3 regions of the Cytobacillus sp. genome follow, and region 1 is predicted to be linked to each of the others. Evidence: riboswitches for the same ligand, from Rfam matches in the RefSeq annotation. Region 1 holds a riboswitch; each other region holds the start of a gene.
What was found. Region 1 has a riboswitch for cyclic di-GMP ahead of ACEQ1T_RS15580 (methyl-accepting chemotaxis protein). Riboswitches for the same ligand answer to the same signal wherever they lie in the genome.
Positions count from the first base shown of each region.

Region 1 (3,266 bases):
AAAGGTCCTTCAATATTTCAACCTAACGGGGATCCCGTTCCTGCCCCGTTTTCAGATCAATAACCTTAACCGGGTTTTCCGGAGCATTGACCGTTTTGCTCTCAGGAGCAGCATTTCCGTTTTCCACCCAGTCGATAAGCAGGTCGAATGACTGGTGAGCGTAAGGCAATAGAGGCTGAAGTTCTTTATCCGGATCGGTCGAGCTGTTCCAGACAAGGCTGTCAACATGGTTGCCGTTCTCGATGGTATACATTCGATGCAGATCCTGCTTCCCGGCTTTCTTGACCAGCTTTTGATATCCCTTTGCATGAATCTCCGGGAATATCAGCGAATCAAGGGAACCAGTGAAAGAGATGAGCGGCACATCTATATCTCCAGTATTGGCCACTACCTTAATATTTTCTTTCACTTCCTTCGGCCGGGTCATATACTTATAATCTTCAAAGATAGAATCATAGGAACGGTCTCTCACGCCATTCACAAAGTTCAGGTAATTCCTCCATTGCGTACGGCCTGGGGCTTCCGGATCGAAATGGTCCCGATAGATATTCAGCGAAACAAACCAGTATACCTGATCATGATAGGCCCACAGTTTTTCCGATCCTTTAGGCAATCCTGCTTTGTATAGCTCTTTCATGGCTTTCTGCTGTTTTTTGCCGCTTCCATACAAAGCTTCTTCCGCATGATTCACAACGGTGGTCAGGGAACTGATTAAATTAGGCTTTTTCTCCGTCCATAACACGCCTTCCCAATCGACTCCTCCATCAAAAAGCCGCGGTTCGCCGGTTTTCTCCGGATGGTCATTTTCAAGGGCATAGCGCACGACGTATCCGCCATTGGAAATTCCCATCGCATATGTGGGGATTTTATGCTCTGCCGATACTAAATCGCTCGCCGGGTCAGAAGAATCTGCCGGATCGATCAGCCCATCAGAATGATGGCTGACTAAGTACTTCTCTGCGGCTTTCGTAACCTGCCGGAACCGCTGATGCCATTCTGCTACACTATCATCTTCATCGGCTAAGGCATTCTTTGCTTTTGCAAATGGATCAGCTGAATCAGCCTCACCCTGTGTACCTTTATCAATCGCTGCAAAAGCATATCCTTTTTCCAGGACATAATCGCTGAAAAGCAGGTCGGTCGACGTTTCATTTCTTGTAGCCGGGATTCCCGAAACAACAAGCCGGCCATTCAAGTGATCTGGTACCCTTATGACAAACTGGGCATCTTCAAAAATACCATTTACTTGTGTTCCCGTTACAGAAGAAGGTATGTACATTTGATGCCATCCAGTTCCTTCCGCAGCATTTCCCCAAAGATAAGGGGCAAGACCAATGTTGCCGTAAAGGGTTGCCTGCTGATATTGGAGGGGATTCCTGGTGGTCAGCCAGTTGTTGTCCACACCGTCAAAGTATTGTTCCGTTACTGTGTGCGCACCAGGTATTATAGCCTGGTTTTCCGCAGCAGCTTGCTCCGCAAAACTTCTTTCCGGAAAAAGTGAAAAGCTTAAAGCAGATGCCAATGATAACGCAATCAGCTTGTTTTTCAGATAAATCCATCCCTTCTTTATCATCTCTTACAGTTCCATTCTACTTTTACTAATTATGGGAATCATGGGCCTTAGTAATTAATTATTTGAATTTTCAGCATAAAGGAAAGCAGAGCATTGAAAATTGTGATGCCAGACCGGTGCTAGTACTATAGTCTTATAGACGGAACAAGTTGGAAGCAATGAGAATTCAAGGGGAATTGGGCGCTTTATTGAATTCGAGCTAGTAGCGCAACCGGCCAGCACTTACAGGGGACCAGTCCTCTTGTAGGGATATGTTCTGACAATCTTTTTTGAAAAGAGGAAGAGCATGCTAACAACTTATCAGCCTAATCACTTTAAAAGCACACAGGTTCTTGAAAAAGAGGCTGTTTTGGCAGCCATTGAAAATTCTCTGGCCATGATTGAATTTGATGGGAACGGGAAAGTACTGTGGGCAAATGAAAATTTTGCCCGTACTATGAAATATCGGGCAGAAGAGATGCCAAATATGATGCATAAGCAATTTTGCACCCGTGAATTTGCTGCCAGCAGGGAATATCAGGAGCTTTGGAGAAATCTGCGCAATGGCAAAAGCTTTCAGGAAAAAATTCAGCGTGTCACCAAGCAAGGAGATCTTATCTGTCTCGAAGCAACATACACACCGGTATTTGGGAATGATGGCAGAGTAGAAGGTGTTGTAAAGGTTGCTACAGATATTACAGAAAGGGAAACGAATACAGCGCAGGTAGCATTCCAGCTTCAGGCAATGTCAGAAGCCCTTAGTGAAAAAGCAAAGGCTGGAATTGAAAGAAGCGAAGAGGCTGCTCAGGCAATAGGCAAGCTCGTTCATGAGTCCAAAGGGAATCTGGAAATCCTCCATTCTCTCAAATCACAGGCACAATCCATCGGCAGCATCGTAAAAACAATCCGTGAAATAGCGGCACAAACCAACCTGCTGGCATTAAATGCAGCTATTGAATTCCTGCGCGTTGCCGGCGAACATGGCAGAGGCTTCAGCGTCGTTGCCGGAGAAGTGCGAAAGCTCGCAAACCTGGTACAGGACTCCATACAGGAAGTCAATGCCCACATCGAAGGAATATCAGATGAAATCAACAAAATTAGTGACGCAACTCTGCAATCACAGTCAGGCATAACTGAAAACCAGGCTCTTAATGAACAGGCTGTATCTGCATTTAAAGATATCGGGGAAGCTGCAAGAAAGCTTGATGAGCAGGCGAGGGGTTTTAAAAGTATTTTATAGGAAGATGCGGGCTGCTTTATAGCAGCTCTTTTTTTCTGCAGATAGGAAGAATTGATGAGGCTGGCGAATTTACATATATTCTGTTTATTTTTGATGAGAGAAGATGATTTTATGAAATATCTCCATAAGACATTCACTTCAGAGTTAAAGAGGAAGATCCATAGTATTGAAAAGGAAATAAAAGAACAAATTGAAAAGATTCTAAGAGAGAATAAAGCGGTTTTTTCAAAGAATGGCCTGAAACTGGAGGCTGAATTTGATCAGGAGGGAAGAGATGTTTTCCAGCCTGGATACAAATCCTCCATTTCACTGGGGATTTCTGAAAAAAGAGGGAATCTCATAGATTTGAAAGTCATTAAAATTTGGGAGTGCGAATACTTTTTTCTAGGAATGCCAGTATCGAAAAAGATCCCTGGAAGCAAGTTGTTCGGGGAGCTTCTGGATGAATCTTCACAAGAAATAACAACGGAGTTA
Region 1 is NZ_CAXQGS010000083.1:66,790-70,055, forward strand. It holds gene ACEQ1T_RS15575 (alpha/beta hydrolase) at 23-1,573, opposite strand; cyclic di-GMP riboswitch class II at 1,716-1,799, shown strand; gene ACEQ1T_RS15580 (methyl-accepting chemotaxis protein) at 1,860-2,792, shown strand.

Region 2 (3,266 bases), on a different contig from region 1:
ATATCAATTCCTCTTACTGGGGCACTCCATATATTGACGCCGTTACAGATAATAAACTTATGATTGGTTTTAGTAACGGGAACTTTGGATTGCATAATTCAGCAAACAGAGCACAATTTGCAGTGGTAATGGTAAGAGCGCAGGCTTTAATAAAGTAAGGAAAGAAAACCCTGGCTTAGTGGTGCTAAGCTGGGGTTTTTATTGTTTAGAAAAGGTGCTGAGAAAGGCATCGGCAAGCTAATATGTATTAATAATTTTTTTGAGGGCCTTCATTTAAAGTCCGGACTTTCGACTGCCTCTATTCCCAGCAGCTGGCACAGGTAAAACGACCCGATTGCCAAATTCTATCTTTTGATGGGGTTTTTGAATTCATAAGCAGGGAAAAGAATGAAGGATGTTCTGCGGTATTAAGAGAAGGAGGTGAACTTTTTTACCCTAACACGCAAAAATACATATTAAGAGGAGAAAAAACATGAAATTTATGAAGTACATAATTGTATCCATGATGTTTGTTATTTTAGCTGGCTTCAATCAAATAGAAACAAAGGCCGCTCAGCTTCTGAAGGAAGGGTCTTTAGGGTCTGAAGTATCATATGTACAGGGGTTAATGAATAAGCTTGGGTATTTTCAGGATGAAACAACTGGATTCTACGGACCGCTAACTGTACAAGCAGTAAAGGAGTTTCAGAGGGACTTTGGTTTACGGCCTGATGGAATTGTCGGAATGGAGACAGCTAATATGATTTACAATGTTAATATGATGGCTCATGTTGTGAACGGGGAAGCCCGCGGAGAAAGCTATGAGGGACAGGTTGCTGTTGCAGCTGTATTGTTAAATCGTGTTGACTCAAGTGAATTTCCAGAGACTATCCGTAATGTCATTTTCCAGAGAAATGCTTTTACAGCGATTAATGACGGACAATTTCAGCTGCAGCCAAGCAAGAACTCATACCAGGCAGTAAAAGATGCGTTTTTAGGGTGGGACCCCTCCAACGGAGCAGTGTATTACTATAACCCGAAGCTCGTAACTGATCAGTGGATCTTCACCCGGACCGTAATCAAACAAATTGGCAGCCACCGTTTCGCTTACTAAAAAATATTAAGACTGGCTGAATAAAAGTGCCAGCCAGTCTTATACATATTATATTCCATTAGTTTACTAAACCTCTACTTTTCGCCTCAAATTAGCATGTGTTTCCAATTTAAGTATAATAAATGCGATCTATAATTTTACCAATTGCCTTTCAACCATGGACAAAAAGTCTGAAAAAAGAATAATGTTCGCCATACGAGCGCCAGGGATAACAGGTGAAAAATGTATTAATAAAATAACTAACATTAAGAATATAAATATTATATCAACTATTGCATTGTATATTAGCAAGTCTTTTTCCATTTCCAATGTATTAGTTATCTATGTGAAAATCGCATTCAGAAAATTGTGTTTTTAACTTTGTAATTGGGGAAAGGTACAATAAGGAATGATGATTAATATGAATATTGTGCAGGAAGCGATTAGGGACAATGGCGGATATTTCTTTTGTAATATATATAAGATTATTGAAAACGCATTACAAAAGTTCTATTATTAAAGTATGAAATTGAAAAGGCAAACTTATTGAAAAGTAAGGACGCAAAGCCGCGAGTCTAAGGTTATTCACTATGATAGTCGAGCTGCCAAAAATGAACGGATAAGTGCAGGCTAGATTAATAGGTTATATTGCAGAATCCGCCATATTTTTGGATGGTCTTGATGCCTTGAGGATGGTAAATAAGACCGTATTTCAATTATAGAAAGGTGGAAAATAGATGAGCTTTTTTGGATCAGTGGAATATTTTGAAAAAGAAATTGCAGAAAATTTAATTTCTGAAAATTCAAAGCGGATTTCAGAAGAGCAGTTTTCAATTATCGCTGCAAGACTGAAAAAAGAACTTTTAGATGACTTTGTTTGTGAAGAGAATATTCGAAAAGAATGCTTGGATAATCTCTTTTTTGCAATTAAAAAATTGAAAGGCTCAGCATTTCATGCGATTTATGAGTAAATAAGTTAAAATGTATAAAATTGGTATCAGCCGCCAGCCAATGACAGAGGTCTTTGGCTGGCGGCTGATACTTTTGAATGGTGGAATATATTCAGTTCGGAATTGGATATTCATGCTTTTATAGAAATGTTCACAGAAGCGATTCTTAGACAATCAATAGTTAATGCTCTCCTCTGCTTTTAGTTTGCGGCCGATTACTTATTGCATTTAAAAGAAATAATTTCTCTTGATTGGACAACATTTGCCAGCTGCCGGCTCTTATTTTCATTGTTATCACTCCTCATATTTAAAATGGATAGACCTGTAAATTAATTATTTATCTATACCGCCTTTTTATAAAAATGAAACAACAAAAAATTCTGCAAATTTCTCTTGGAATTTTCAAATTTTGTCGAAATTAAAAGCTGGTCATAATCTATGGCCAGCTTTGGTAGAGATTCATTTATTTAACTCTAAGTGGGTCTTTAGCTCAGTTTGAACTCTTATCTTTTCTTCTTCAGAAACGATCAAATACCAGATGTCTCCTAAATATTGCCCTGAACCTTCTAGTGTTAATTGATCAATTTTTTTACTGGCTTGCTTATAATTTTTCTGAATTTCAACCATTTCACTAAATGCTATATCAGTCTTTACATTTTTTCCGATTGCTTCAAAAATATCATCCAAACGAGTTAGTGAGCCGATACTTACTCCTTTATCTATTACCCCCTGAATAACCTGCCGCTGCCTTTTCTGTCTTCCAAAGTCACCATTGGGGTCATTCTTCCGCATTCTTATATATGCAAGTGCTTCTCGTCCATCTAAATGAATGTCTCCCTTGTTAAAATGATATGAATCCTGTGTGAAACTCAAATCATTTTGCACATTAATTCCCCTTACAGCATCCACAATATCTGCAAATCCATCCATGTTCATCTTTATATAATAATCCACTGGTATATCCAAGAAATTTTCAACGGAAGCAACTGACATATCAACTCCCCCAAATGCATAAGCGTGGTTGATTTTGTCAACTGTTCCATGTCCAACAATATCAGTTCTGGTGTCTCTTGGAATACTAAGCATTTTAATAGAACTTTTAATTGGGTTAACTGTCAGCACAATCATCGTATCTGAACGCCCCTTATCACCTTCACGCTCATCTACTCCAAGCATTAAGACTGAAAAAGGTTCGGTTTCTTCGAGAGTAATTTTTTCTCCTCTTTTTTCTGATTTTTCCCGTT
Region 2 is NZ_CAXQGS010000089.1:5,943-9,208, forward strand. It holds gene ACEQ1T_RS16225 (GDSL-type esterase/lipase family protein) at 1-158, shown strand, start outside; gene ACEQ1T_RS16230 (cell wall hydrolase) at 473-1,093, shown strand; cyclic di-GMP riboswitch class I at 1,599-1,682, shown strand; gene ACEQ1T_RS16235 (hypothetical protein) at 1,810-2,043, shown strand; gene ACEQ1T_RS16240 (LCP family protein) at 2,482-3,266, opposite strand, start outside.
Region 2: it holds a riboswitch for cyclic di-GMP, as region 1 does, so the genes downstream of both, ACEQ1T_RS16235 (hypothetical protein) here and ACEQ1T_RS15580 (methyl-accepting chemotaxis protein) in region 1, are expected to answer to the same signal.

Region 3 (3,266 bases), on a different contig from region 1:
AAGATCCTTCGCAACCAGGCTGTGAGGAGCCTCCAGTTGATGTTCCGGTAAATCCTCAGGGACCAAATAATCCGTCAGAATCTGGAAACGGAGGAACTGAACCTGAGAAACCTGAGAATGACACATTAAAAAATGCAAACAATACTAATAACCTACTCCCAGATACTGCAACAAATATTTATAATCTACTTTTAATAGGCGGGTTGTTATTTGTCTCAGGTGCTGTAATATTACTGATTTACATTAGAAAAACTCACCGCGAACTTTAAGGCCCTGAGGAACATTATCTTCATGGCCTAAATTTTTTAATTATTGAACTGCTTAAAAATAAGCTCAAAAGTGGTGATCACATAAAAAAGCTGTTTTATTATCTTGCCTTCTTAAATTTACTGGACGGATTTCTTACTGCACTTGGACTCCACTTTAATGTGATAGAAGAAAGCAATCCGCTAATGCGCAATCTTTATGACCTGCATCCTTTTTTATTTCTTTCTCTTAAAATAATTCTTTCTTGTTTACTTATCTTTTTATCAATATTTATCTCTGCAGAATCTAGAGTGAAGCTGTTTGCAGCAGGAGCTTCAGTTGTGTATTCAATCGTATGTCTGCTGCACTCTGTTTGGATTTTCTCATTAATTGTTAACAGCATTCATTAAAATCTAATTAGGAAATATATTATCAATATAAATAAGTTCAGGCGGTGTCCCATGTACAAAAAAAACTGCACTAAATGCCATAACTCATCTTTCAGCAGCAGTGAAACCGGAGAGTGGCTGTGCCCGGTTTGCGGAAATGACTTAACGAATGAAATATTTCTGGATGCAATGACACGGGAAGTAGTCCATATTGTCTATAAGAAAAAGAAACATTCACACACATATTCCCTTCAGCAAATTAATAAGAATTATAGGAAAAGAATCGGTCATTCTTACTATTCGAAACAGAGGACAATTAACTGATAATGGGAAACCTCAGAATTTTTGTCGAAAAACAAATTAATTTAATATTAAAATAATTAATTATATTTACAAAATAAGACACCATTAGCAATACGGCCATAGTAGAATACATTTATGGTAAAAATTTCTTTGAGCCGATAGGCGCAGAAAAAGGCAAACTCATTGAAAGATGGGGACGCAAAGTCACGGGTCTAAGGTATTGGACAATACTACGATGGCTGGGTTGCCTGGAATACGATACGTATCCTGGGGGGAAGAATGTTGACGGAGCAAAATGTAAAGGTTGAAGGAATTGATTTGGAGTGGCTGCAGTTAATTATGGAAGCAAAGAACTTAGGCCTGCAAAAGGAAGAAATTAGAGAGTTTTTACATAATAACAGAGCCAAAGAGGTTCTGATCGAAGCATAATATCCGGTATGGCTAAGTATTTCTGTTAGAGGCATCTCTATATGGAAATGCTTTTTATTTTGGCATAAAAATAAGCCTGTATATTCAGGCTCATTACATCTATGATTTTTGTCCGCTTCTCCACTTATTAAAATCCAAAAACTCCCGAAATTGCTCCTTCGAAACACCAGACTCCATCGCTTCCTTCACAATTTTCATCCATTCTGAATCAAGATCTTCCTTGTTGATTTGCTCATGAATTAAATGATCCACGGGGACATTCAGAACACCAGCAATTTTTTCAAGGAATTGAATCGATGGGTTGGTTTGCAGATTGCGCTCAAGTGAGCTTAAATATGATTTTGCCACACCAGCCTGGTCCGCAAGCTCGGATAAGGACATTTTCTTTTCCTGGCGAAGTTTTTTTACACGATCACCGATCATGGTATACCACACACCTTATTTTGTATGTAATAGGATTATATCATATATTTAGTTCCATATTAAGAACGATTTGTTCAATATTATTATCATCATACCACAGTGTCAACCGATTTAAATAGTTAGTTATCTAAGTTTTATAAAAATATATCTTTTGTCGCTCGCAAAAAGTAATGCTCCGCGTCAGAGGACGGGAGCATTTTGCTTTTCAATAATGTCAATAATTTGCTGTGCAGCTGCTTCCACATCATCTGCATTCACGTGGTGGAATTGACCTTCATAGTCATGCTGCTTAAAGGCATAGCGTGGATCGTAATAGTGTTCTAATAAAAGCTTGATAAATAGCTCGTAGTTTCCTGTTTCAGCTGATTCATCCAGCTGCTCGCGGATTTCAGTATCTTTCAGACGTTTTTTAATAAACACAAGGCTTTCATCCACTTTCGGTTTGAACCATTCTTCTTTATGATAAGGCTCAACATAGTCACGAATGATGCGCTGGACACGGGATTCCATGCTGGCGAACATATCAATGTGAATTCCGGTTTTTTTGGTATGGAGCAGCTCGTCCGGCTGAACAACCTTGCCTATTCGTTTGCTTTCGGCTTCCATAATAACATTAGGGGAACCTTTAACCTTAGAAAGGGCTTGATACAATAGAGCATCAAACGTTTTCTGTGTGCTGCCGTTTCCCATGCCAAAGGATCCGAAGATCGATCCGCGATGTCCTGCCATTTCTTCAAGGTCAATAACAGGATATCCTTTTTCGCTTAACACCTTCAGCACATCCGTTTTCCCTACGCCGGTCATTCCGTGCAGAACAACTGCTTTTTCAGGAATCAAGTCTGCTGTGTTTTCAAGTATATATTGACGGTACGCTCGATAGCCCCCAATTAAACGGGGGATTGAAACGCCCGCATATGTGATAAATGTAGTAACGGCCTTGCTGCGCATTCCGCCGCGCCAGCAGTAAATGACAGGCTGTAAGCCATCATTTTTAAGTTCTCTGATTTTCTGCATCATGGACGGAATTTTAGGTGAAACGATTTCCATCGCTCTCCACTTAGCCGCATCAGATCCTTCTTTTTTATATAGTGTTCCGATTTCTACACGTTCTTCATTAGTGAAAAGCGGCACATTGACAGCACCGGGAATGCTGCACTCCTCAAATTCAATTGGAGACCTGACATCGACCGGAACTGCGTTGTCCATTTGGATATATTGTTCGACTGCTATTTCTCTCATTTTAATGCCTCCAAAAAATAAAGTGAAACTTCAATCAGTGGGGGTTTTTCCCGCTGATTGTTAGTTGAACTAATCGGGCCTTACGGGCAGTTTGGGCCACGTTAATTCAACTTTGAATTTTACTGCAGTTTTAAATGGGGATCTTACTGCCCGTTAGACTGCGATAATGCTATATATCGCCCGTAAAGGAACGTTAATTGATTTTACTCTCTCTATTATACAGGATTTTGAAAATAT
Region 3 is NZ_CAXQGS010000058.1:13,955-17,220, reverse strand. It holds gene ACEQ1T_RS10970 (hypothetical protein) at 1-269, shown strand, start outside; gene ACEQ1T_RS10965 (DUF5658 family protein) at 309-656, shown strand; gene ACEQ1T_RS10960 (hypothetical protein) at 708-959, shown strand; cyclic di-GMP riboswitch class I at 1,102-1,190, shown strand; gene ACEQ1T_RS10955 (anti-repressor SinI family protein) at 1,218-1,367, shown strand; gene ACEQ1T_RS10950 (helix-turn-helix domain-containing protein) at 1,467-1,790, opposite strand; gene mnmH (tRNA 2-selenouridine(34) synthase MnmH) at 1,971-3,029, opposite strand.
Region 3: it holds a riboswitch for cyclic di-GMP, as region 1 does, so the genes downstream of both, ACEQ1T_RS10955 (anti-repressor SinI family protein) here and ACEQ1T_RS15580 (methyl-accepting chemotaxis protein) in region 1, are expected to answer to the same signal.